Regions from separate parts of the Tessaracoccus palaemonis genome, predicted to be linked through region 2. Evidence: riboswitches for the same ligand, from Rfam matches in the RefSeq annotation. Region 2 holds a riboswitch; each other region holds the start of a gene.
What was found. Region 2 has a riboswitch for cobalamin ahead of cobI (precorrin-2 C(20)-methyltransferase). Riboswitches for the same ligand answer to the same signal wherever they lie in the genome.

Region 1 (2,192 bases), 440 kb from region 2:
ACGCCGCCGATGACGATCTGGAAGAACAGGCGCATGCCGACGATGAACGCGCCGATCATCAGGTAGATCTTCAGCGACCTGGCCCACGGGGTGTCGGGGCGGCGGCGCAGCACCACCACGACGACTGCGGCGGCGAGGCAGGCGATGACCAGCGGGTTGGTCGTCAGGCTGACGGCCGCGCTGGCGCTCAGCGCCCAGCCCCACCAGGCCCACGGGTGCACGAAGCGCCCCTCCCGCCGCTCGTCGGCGACGGGAGGGGCGGCCTCTGCGGGGGCGACCCGGGGCAGCAGGCGGGGCATACGGCTCAGCGGCCGCCGAGCGGGCCGGTCTTCTTCCGACGCCCGACCTGCCAGGCGATCAGCCCGGCGCCGACGGCGACCACCGCGATGCCCACGACGATCCAGCCCATCGTGCCCGAGTCCTCGGGGGTCTCTTCCTCGGCCTCCTTGCCCTGCGTGGCCTCGGCTCCGGTGACGGGCAGGTCCTGGGCGGTTGCCCCGGCCGCGGGTGCGACCTCGGTGCCGTCCTGGACGATCTTCAGCGTCGGGGGAGTGCAGCTCTCCTCGTCGGCCTTGTTGTAGCACCAGGCCTCGATGGTGCCGCCGGCCGGGACGGTCTCTGCAGGGCCGGCCTGGGCGTAGGCGTACTCGGCGCCCGCGGCCCCCTGCCAGTAGTTCCAGTACTGGCCGTTGAAGGAGGCCGGGCACTCGGACGGGTGGCCGCCGAGCGTGCAGACGAAGTTGCTGGCGTCGTAGCCGATGGCCACCCCGGCGGTCTCGATGGCCGCGATGCCGGTGGCCGGGGTGCCGACGCACTCGTTGGCGATGACGGTGCCGTCCTCGTCGACGATCAGCAGCCAGACCTGGTCGGAGGACAGGCACTCGCCGACTGCGTTGGACTCGCCGTCGGCGTGGGCGGCCTGCGGCGCCGTGAGCAGGGAGAGGGTCATGGCGAGCGCGCCCAGCAGCGCGACCACGAGTCGTCGGGTCATTCGGAGCTCCTTCGCGCCACGCGAGGAACGAATCCGGTGGGACCGGACGCCGCGCATTCCTCGACGCAACAGTTCAGTGTCCGGCCTCCGCAGGTTCCCGGCTCGGCTCTCGCCTCACGGTTGCGGGTCAGCGCCGGATTCGCACCGGACTTCCCTCTCGGGCCGCGCCCGCGGTCAGCGGGCATCCGTCAGCCTAGTGCGCCGGACATGCGCTGTGCCGAAACGCGCGGTGCATTTTTCCTCGTCAGCGGCCGCCGAGGGCGCCGGAGGGGCCGGAGCTGCGGCGGCGGGCGAGCAGCACCAGGACGACCACTACCGCCGCGAGGCCGGCCGCGGTGCCGATCAGGGCCCAGGGGGTGCCGGAAGGGAGCGCGACGGCGGCGTTGGCGGTGACGGGCAGCTGCCGGACCTCGTCGAGGGAGGGCAGCTCGCACCGCCTCGCGTCGCCGCCGGTGTAGCACCAGCCCTCGACGGAGCCGGCCGGTGGCCGGTAGCCCTGCGCCCCGCTGTCCGAGTAGTCCCAGCCGCCGCTGGCGTCGGCGTGGAAGTAGGTCCAGTAGTCGCCGGAGGAGGCGGACGGGCACCGGTCCGGGTAACCGTCGAGGGTGCAGATGAGGATTCCCTTGCCGTAGCCGATGGCCATCCCGCCGGCGGCCAGCGCCGCCTCGCCGGACTCGGGGGTGCCGACGCACTGGTTCGCCCGCGTCGTGTCGGCGTCGTCGATGACCAGCAGCCACACGTCGCCCGCCGCGAGGCACTCGTCGATGGTCGTGGCGGTCCCATCCGCAGCGGCGCGCGTCGGCAGGAGGACGAGGCAGAGGAGCAGGGCGGCGAACAGGGGACGCAGGCGCATGGCGGGGCTCGATTCTGGCATCAGGACGCGGCGGACACCCGGTAGCCGTCGGTCGCGGCGGCCACCAGGTTGTTGTAGGAGACGCTGGGATTGTAGGAGGCCACCGCCCCCATCCAGTCGGACGGGTTGGTCAGGTCGACGCCGCCGGCGCACAGGTAGCGCCCTGCCGACAGTGCGGCGTCGTCGATGTTCTGCGGGTCCGCGACGCCGTCGCCGTTGCCGTCGGAGCCGTGGTCGGCCCAGGTCGAGGGGATGAACTGCATCGGGCCGACGGCGCGGTCCCAGACGGTGTCTGCGTCCAGCCTGCCCTCGTCCGTGTCACGGACGGTGAGGGTGGATGTGCCGTCC
Region 2 (2,192 bases):
CGAGTACACCACCGGCCGCCGCCACCTGGCCGAGGCCGCGTTTGCCGCCTACGAGGAGCTGGCCCGCGAGCATGAGCTCGTCATCTGCGAGGGCGCCGGGTCGCCGGCGGAGATCAATCTCAGGGTCGGGGACTACACGAACATGGGCCTGGCCCGGCAGTTCGACCTGCCCGTCGCGCTCATCGGCGACATCGACCGCGGGGGGGTGCTCGCCTCCATCTTCGGCACCTGGGGCCTCCTCGACGACGCTGACCGCGCGCTGCTCGCCGGCTACATCATCAACAAGTTCCGCGGGGACGAGTCCATCCTCGCGCCCGGCCTCGAGGAGATCAGCCGGCGCACCGGCCTGGCGGACTTCGGCACCCTGCCCTGGCTGGAGGGGGTCTGGATCGACGGGGAGGACGCCCTCGAGGTCGGCCGCTGGCGCCACGACGCCGCGGCCACGACCCCGGACGACCTGACCGTCGCCGCAGTCCGGCTGCCGCGCATCTCCAACGCCACCGACGTCGACGCGCTGGCCCAGGAGCCGGGCGTCGACGTGGTCGTCACCGTCGACCCGCGCGAGGTCGAGAGAGCCGACATCGTGGTGCTGCCCGGCTCCCGCTCCACGCTGGGCGACCTGGCCTGGCTGCGGTCGACCGGCATCGCCGACGTCATCGCGGCCCGGGTCGCGGCCGGCCGGCCGGTGCTCGGGATCTGCGGCGGGTTCCAGATGCTCGCCCGGACCATCGACGACCCCGTCGAGGGCGACGGGATCGCCGACGGCCTCGGCGCGCTGCCCGTCGACGTCGTCTTCCACGCCGACAAGGTGCTCGGCACGCCGTCCGGCTCCTGGCGGGGCATCCCCGTGGACGGCTACACCATCCACCACGGGCGGCCCGTGATCGACCCCGGCCACGAGGACTTCCTCGGCGGGGTGCACGGGGGCACCGTCTGGGGGACCATGTGGCACGGGGCCTTCGAGTGCGACGACTTCCGCCGCGCCTGGCTCGTCGCCGCCGCCCGTGAGGCGGGCCGCGACTGGACCCCCCGGGAGGCCGGGGTGGGCTTCGCCGGGCTGCGCGAGACGATGATCGACACGACCGCGGACGCCATCGAGGCGCGGATCGACGTCGACGCCCTGCTCGGGCTCGCCCGTTGAGAGACCCCGGCTGGGCGTGACCCGCGGGCCAGTGCCAGACTGGCCCCAACACCAGCATGAGGTGCCGAGGAACCCGGTGTGAGTCCGGGACGGTCCCGCCACTGTGACCGCGCGCGAGCGCGGGAGTCAGGCACTCGCCCGCATGCGCCATCACTGAGGGCGAGAGACCCAGGAAGGCTGGCACACATGCCGCTCACGCACATGCGCCCGCGCCTCATCGGCATCGGCGTCGGCCCGGGCGACCCGGACCTCATCACCGTCAAGGCCATCTCGGCGCTGTGCGCCGCCGACGCCATCCTGGTGCCCGCTACTGAGGTCTCGGGAGACGGCCCCGGCCGCGCGGAGCAGATCGTCGTCTCGGCGGCTCCGGAGGTCGCGCACGCGGTCGTCCGCGTGCCGTTCAGCATGGCCGACCGCAGCGGCGTCACCGACCGTCGCCGCGAGGCCTGGCAGACCTCCGCCGACGCCGCGCTCGCCGCGTACGCGCGTGGCGCCCGCACCGTCGCCTTCGCCACCGTCGGCGATCCCAGCGTCTACTCGACCTTCTCGTACCTGGCCGCCTACGTCGCCGACCGCGTCGAGGACCTCGCCATCGAGGTCGTGCCGGGCATCACCGCCATGCAGGCGCTGGCCGCCGAGTCCCGCACCCCCCTGGTCGAGGGCACCGAGACCCTGGCGCTGGTGCCCGTCACCGCCGGGCTCGACGTGCTCGGGCGGGTCCTCGACACCGTCGACACCGTCGTCGCCTACAAGGGCGGACGGCGGATGCCCGAGGTCGCGGGCCAGCTCAGGGAGCGCGGCCGCGACGCCGTCGTCGGCATCAACGTCGGCCTGGAGCAGCAGGAGCTGTTCGGCCTCGACAGGCTCGAGGCCGACCGGAAGGTCGGGTATTTCAGCACGGTGATCGTCCCCGCGAGGCGGGACGGTCAGGAGACAGGAGGCAGGCTGTGAAGCGCGGCAAGGTCATCTTCGTGGGAGCCGGCCCCGGCGCCGACGACCTCATCACGGTGCGCGGCGCCCGCGCCATCGCGCAGGCGGACATCGTCATCTG
Region 3 (2,192 bases), 420 kb from region 2:
GCCGACGGTGACGGCGACGACGCCGCTGCGCTTGGACGCGCCGTAGCGCGCGCTACCCGCGTCGATCGCGTCGTAGGTGACCTCGACGATCGCCTCGCCGGCCTTCTCGGCCGTGAGGGTGGCCCAGCCGGGGTAGGTCGGGTCGGGCTCGATGGAGACGACGTCCTCGCCGGAGACCACGGTGTAGTGGTAGTCAGGTTCGATCATGTAGTTGCTGACCACGTCGCTGACGATCTGCCAGGGTGCGCGGAAGCTGGCCAGCGGGAACGTGTCCCCGACGCCGAGCTGCAGGTCATTGTCGCCGTTGACGTTCAGCAGGACGGCGGCGTCGTCGATGGTGCCGTAGGTCCCGGTGCTTCCCGTGTCGGACGGGTCGCCGTCGGGGAAGGTGATGTTGACGTCGTTGAGGTTCTTGATCCAGTTGGCCTGGGTGATTCTTCCGGGCTGGGTGACCCGGTAGGTGACCGTGCCGTTGGTCGTCGGCACCTGGAAGCGGTGCGTGGTGGTGCCGTCGCCGTTGTCCGTGGCGTAGGCCTCGTCGATAACGGTCTGGGCGTAGTTCTTGTTCTGCCTCAGCAGGGTGACGGTGGCGTCACTGGGGGCGGTCAGCCCGAAGTTCGACGCCGGGACGGTGGTGAGCGCCGTGATCGAGTCGGTGACCTGTGCCTGCGTGGCCGTCGGGTTGACGGCGACGGTGCGGGCGGCGGTGCGCTCGGCGGCGGTGGCCGTCGACGAGGGAGCGTCGACGATCGTGCGGATCAGCTCGGTCTTGTCGACCTGGTCGAAGTAGGGCGGAGAGCCCCAGCAGGCGTCTGCCAGCCCCAGGTCGCAGCCGTAGCCGTACAGCGTGAACTGCCAGCGGATGACCTGCCCGTCGGTGACGGTGAAGGCCCCGGCGCCGACGTCGGCGGTGGTGTTGTCGACGGTGTACATCCAGCCGGACATGCCGTTGAAGTCGAACGCCCCCAGGGAGCCGTCGCCGTTGGAGGCGCCGAGCTCGAAGCCGTCCTGCTCGGTGATGTAGGAGGGGACCGTCGGGGTGAAGGAGTCGTCGACGCCGATCGTCTGGAGGTAGAAGCCGGAGTCGGTGGCCGTGCCGCCGTATTCCGCGTCGATGTCCGCCGCCTCCAGGGCATCGAGGGTGGCCTCTGCGGCCGTGGCGCCGTCGGCGACGGTGACCTTGACGGGCTCGACGAAGTAGCCCTGCCCAAGGTTGTAGCCCTCGACCGTGACGTAGACGCTGACGTCGTCGGCGGCCCAGGAATAGGCGGGGGCGATGCCCAGGAGCAGCGCCACCGCGGCCAGCATTGACCAGATCGTCCTCGATCTGTGCCGGGAACCTGCGGCCCGGTGTGTGTCCAACATGGTTGACAGTGCCTCTCCCGCGGTATGCACGGAGGCGGCTGCCTGCCCGTTGCGGATCCGCGACAACGAAAAAGGTGAAGAGAATGCGGCCAGGCATTCCGACTTCGCCAGTTGGCGTCACGGCTGCGGGTCAGTGCCGGATTCACACCGGCTTCCCCTGGGGCGCACCCAGAGCGGTTGCTCACACGCAACCTAACAGAGCCGTCCGCTGTTGCGCATCCCCCAGTTTCCGCCGCGCAGTTTGCGTGGATCGGCTCCGGCAAGGGGAAGCGGGTGTTATGTTGTGCGTAGTCAGGAGAGGGAAAGCCGGTGTGAATCCGGCGCTGACCCGCAACCGTGAGGACGTCGAGGCGTCCGAGCCGGACCACCTGTCCCGACGTTTCCGCCAAGTACTACATCCGTCGCGGACTGCGGATGGGCCAGCGCTCCTCTCGCGCCGCCTGCACGCGCAGCCTCGTGACTGAGAGGTTTCGCCCCATGTCTTTCATCAGACGATTGTTCCTGCCACTGCTCACGGCGGTGGCGGTTCTCTTCGGTTCCGTCCTCGTCGCGGCCCCCGCCCGTGCCGACGAGGTCATCTCCGACCAGGCCTCCATCACCAAGGCTGCCGACTGGATCGCCCAGCAGTGGGCCGACGGCACCTACACGACCGGCGACGCCGGCCTGCTGGCCGACGGCATCATGGCGCTGGCCTCCGCCCGCCAGCACCACGACACGATGGAGGAGATGGTCGCAGGCCTGGAGCAGGTCGGCCCCACCTACGTCATCAATCGCGCCGACGCCCTGGCCAAGGTCATCCTGACGGCCGACATCGCCGGCGTCGAGGA
Region 4 (2,192 bases), 470 kb from region 2:
GAAGGCGCTGTTCAGGAAGAAGGCGCCGTCGCCCCGGGAGATGGTCAGCAGGGAGTAGGTGACCAGGTCCCAGTCGCCCTGGGGCAGGTACTCGTCGATGTTCTCGGCGACGTAGATCTCCATGTCGATGCCGACCTGGCGGGCCTGGTCCTGCACGATCTGCGCGATCTGCGGGAGTTCGGCGCGCGCCACGTACGTGGCCATCTTCAGTGAGAGGGGCTGGCCGTCACGGGTGACCTTGCCGTCGGCGACGTCGAGGCCGGCGGCCTCGAAGTGCTGCAGAGCAGCCTCGACGCCGAACTCGTGCTCGGTGGTCTCGGGGGAGAAGGGCCAGTCGCCGGGGAAGACGTTGTAGGCGACGGTGGCCTGGCCGCCCATCACGGTGTCGACGATCGACTGGCGGTCGACCAGCGCGTCGATGCCGCGCCTGAACTCCTCGTTGTTCCACAGGTCGGCGTTGGCGCCGGAGTAGTTGTAGAGGAGGTGGTAGACCCGGGTGCCGGACACGGTGTCCACGGTCAGCGACTCGTCGGCCTCCAGCGTGGGGAGGCTCTCGAGGCCGGGGCGGTAGATGATGTCGGCGTCTCCGGACTGCAGGGCCATGACGCGGGCGTTGGAGTCCTCGTTGGCGGTCATGACGACCTTGTCGAGCTTTGCGGTGCCGTCCCAGTAGCTGTCGTTGCGGCTCAGCACGGCCTCGCCGGCGATGTCGAAGCTGTCGAACTTGAAGGCGCCCGTGCCGACCGGCAGGTCGCCCTCGGCGTCGACGTCGGTGATGACGGCGTTGAAGTGCACCAGGTTCGAGATGAGGGCGGGGTACACGTCGGCGGTGGTGATGCTCAGCGTGTGCTCATCGACCACCTCCATCGAATCGATGGTGAGCGCGGCCGCGACGCCGGGGTTGACGTCGATGCTGTCCTGCAGGCTGGCCATGACCTTCTCGGCAGTCATCGGCTCGCCGTTGTGGAACTCGACGCCCTCCCGGAGATGGAAGGTCCAGTGCTGCGCGTCGTCGGTGTCCCAGCTCTCCGCCAGCCAGGGGTAGAGCTCGAGGGTGTCGGGGTCGAAGCCGACGAGGGTCTCGACGGCACCGGAGTTGAGGATGAATGAGGCCTGCACCTGGTGGGCGTCGGTGGTGTTGGCGGGGTAGACCGTCACGAAGTTGAGGGTCTTGTCCGCGGCGGTGGCGTCCGCGGTGGAGTCGCTGCTGCCGGAGCCGCAGGCGGCGAGCGCGAGGCTGGCGGCTGCCGCCAGCGCGGTGAGTGCCCGGGCGAGCGTGGAAGCTCGTTTCATGGTTGAGTGCCTTTCAGGAGCCACGCCGGGAGTCGGCGTCGAGGTGTGGTTCCTGACGCGCGGGAGCGGGCGCTACGAAGGCGCGACCGACGGCTCCTGCCACCAGCCGGTGCAGGCGTCGATCCGAAGTCCGTGTCGCGGGACCCGTCAACCCACAAGGCCGACTGTTTTCGGGCTCAGGGTCATCCTTCTCCGGTGCCTTCCCAGGATCTCTCCCAGTGGCATCCAAACCGGAGTCGTCACCTATACCGCTGCGCGTCAGTCCCGGATTCTCACCGGAGTTCCAGGTGCCCTTTTGGGGCACCGCCAGCCTTGCGGAGAGAGCCTAACCCGCGCTGAGGGCGAAGTGGCTGGCGGGGTACGTTTACTTATCCGAAACGACAACCAGGAGGATCGATGGTGAGTGTGCAGGTGGCCACCGCGGAGCCCTACCTCGGCGTCAACCCGGACGACAACCTGCTGCTCGCGTCGCTGCACCGGGCCGGGGCCGACGCGACGCTGGCCGCGTGGGACGACCCGGCACAGGCATGGGACTGCGACGCGGTGATCCTCAGGTCCACCTGGGGTTACCAGAGCCGGATCCCGGACTTCCTCGGCTGGCTCGACCGGCTCGACGAGGCCGGCTGCGCGGTGCTGAACCCGACGCAGATGGTGCGCGACAACATCGACAAGGCCGTGCAGTTCGAGTGGCTCGACAGGCTGGGCATCCAGCGGATCCCCGAGTTCCGGATCGACCGGCGGGCGCCTGCCGACAGGCTCGTCGGGCAGCTGCGGGACCACTTCCCGGACGCCGAGGCGTACGTCGTCAAGCCGAGCATCTCCGCCAGCGGGCACCACACGCTCCTTTTCGATCCCGACCGCAACACGAACCTCCCGTCCGCCACGCTGGAGGAGGTGGT

Region 1: it holds a riboswitch for cobalamin, as region 2 does, so the genes downstream of both, KDB89_RS03740 (hypothetical protein) here and cobI (precorrin-2 C(20)-methyltransferase) in region 2, are expected to answer to the same signal.
Region 3: it holds a riboswitch for cobalamin, as region 2 does, so the genes downstream of both, KDB89_RS03835 (DUF4430 domain-containing protein) here and cobI (precorrin-2 C(20)-methyltransferase) in region 2, are expected to answer to the same signal.
Region 4: it holds a riboswitch for cobalamin, as region 2 does, so the genes downstream of both, KDB89_RS03645 (ABC transporter substrate-binding protein) here and cobI (precorrin-2 C(20)-methyltransferase) in region 2, are expected to answer to the same signal.

What each region holds. Positions count from the first base shown of each region.
Region 1 covers NZ_CP079216.1:849,009-851,200, forward strand. The annotation lists gene KDB89_RS03735 (CbiQ family ECF transporter T component) at 1-299, opposite strand, end outside; gene KDB89_RS03740 (hypothetical protein) at 305-991, opposite strand; cobalamin riboswitch at 1,063-1,189, opposite strand; gene KDB89_RS03745 (hypothetical protein) at 1,236-1,844, opposite strand; gene KDB89_RS03750 (lytic transglycosylase domain-containing protein) at 1,865-2,192, opposite strand, start outside.
Region 2 covers NZ_CP079216.1:1,292,750-1,294,941, forward strand. The annotation lists gene KDB89_RS05810 (cobyric acid synthase) at 1-1,141, shown strand, start outside; cobalamin riboswitch at 1,165-1,297, shown strand; gene cobI (precorrin-2 C(20)-methyltransferase) at 1,328-2,092, shown strand; gene cobM (precorrin-4 C(11)-methyltransferase) at 2,089-2,192, shown strand, end outside.
Region 3 covers NZ_CP079216.1:868,074-870,265, forward strand. The annotation lists gene KDB89_RS03835 (DUF4430 domain-containing protein) at 1-1,296, opposite strand, end outside; cobalamin riboswitch at 1,437-1,580, opposite strand; cobalamin riboswitch at 1,623-1,756, shown strand; gene KDB89_RS03840 (hypothetical protein) at 1,843-2,192, shown strand, end outside.
Region 4 covers NZ_CP079216.1:825,740-827,931, forward strand. The annotation lists gene KDB89_RS03645 (ABC transporter substrate-binding protein) at 1-1,293, opposite strand, end outside; cobalamin riboswitch at 1,438-1,620, opposite strand; gene KDB89_RS03650 (ATP-grasp domain-containing protein) at 1,693-2,192, shown strand, end outside.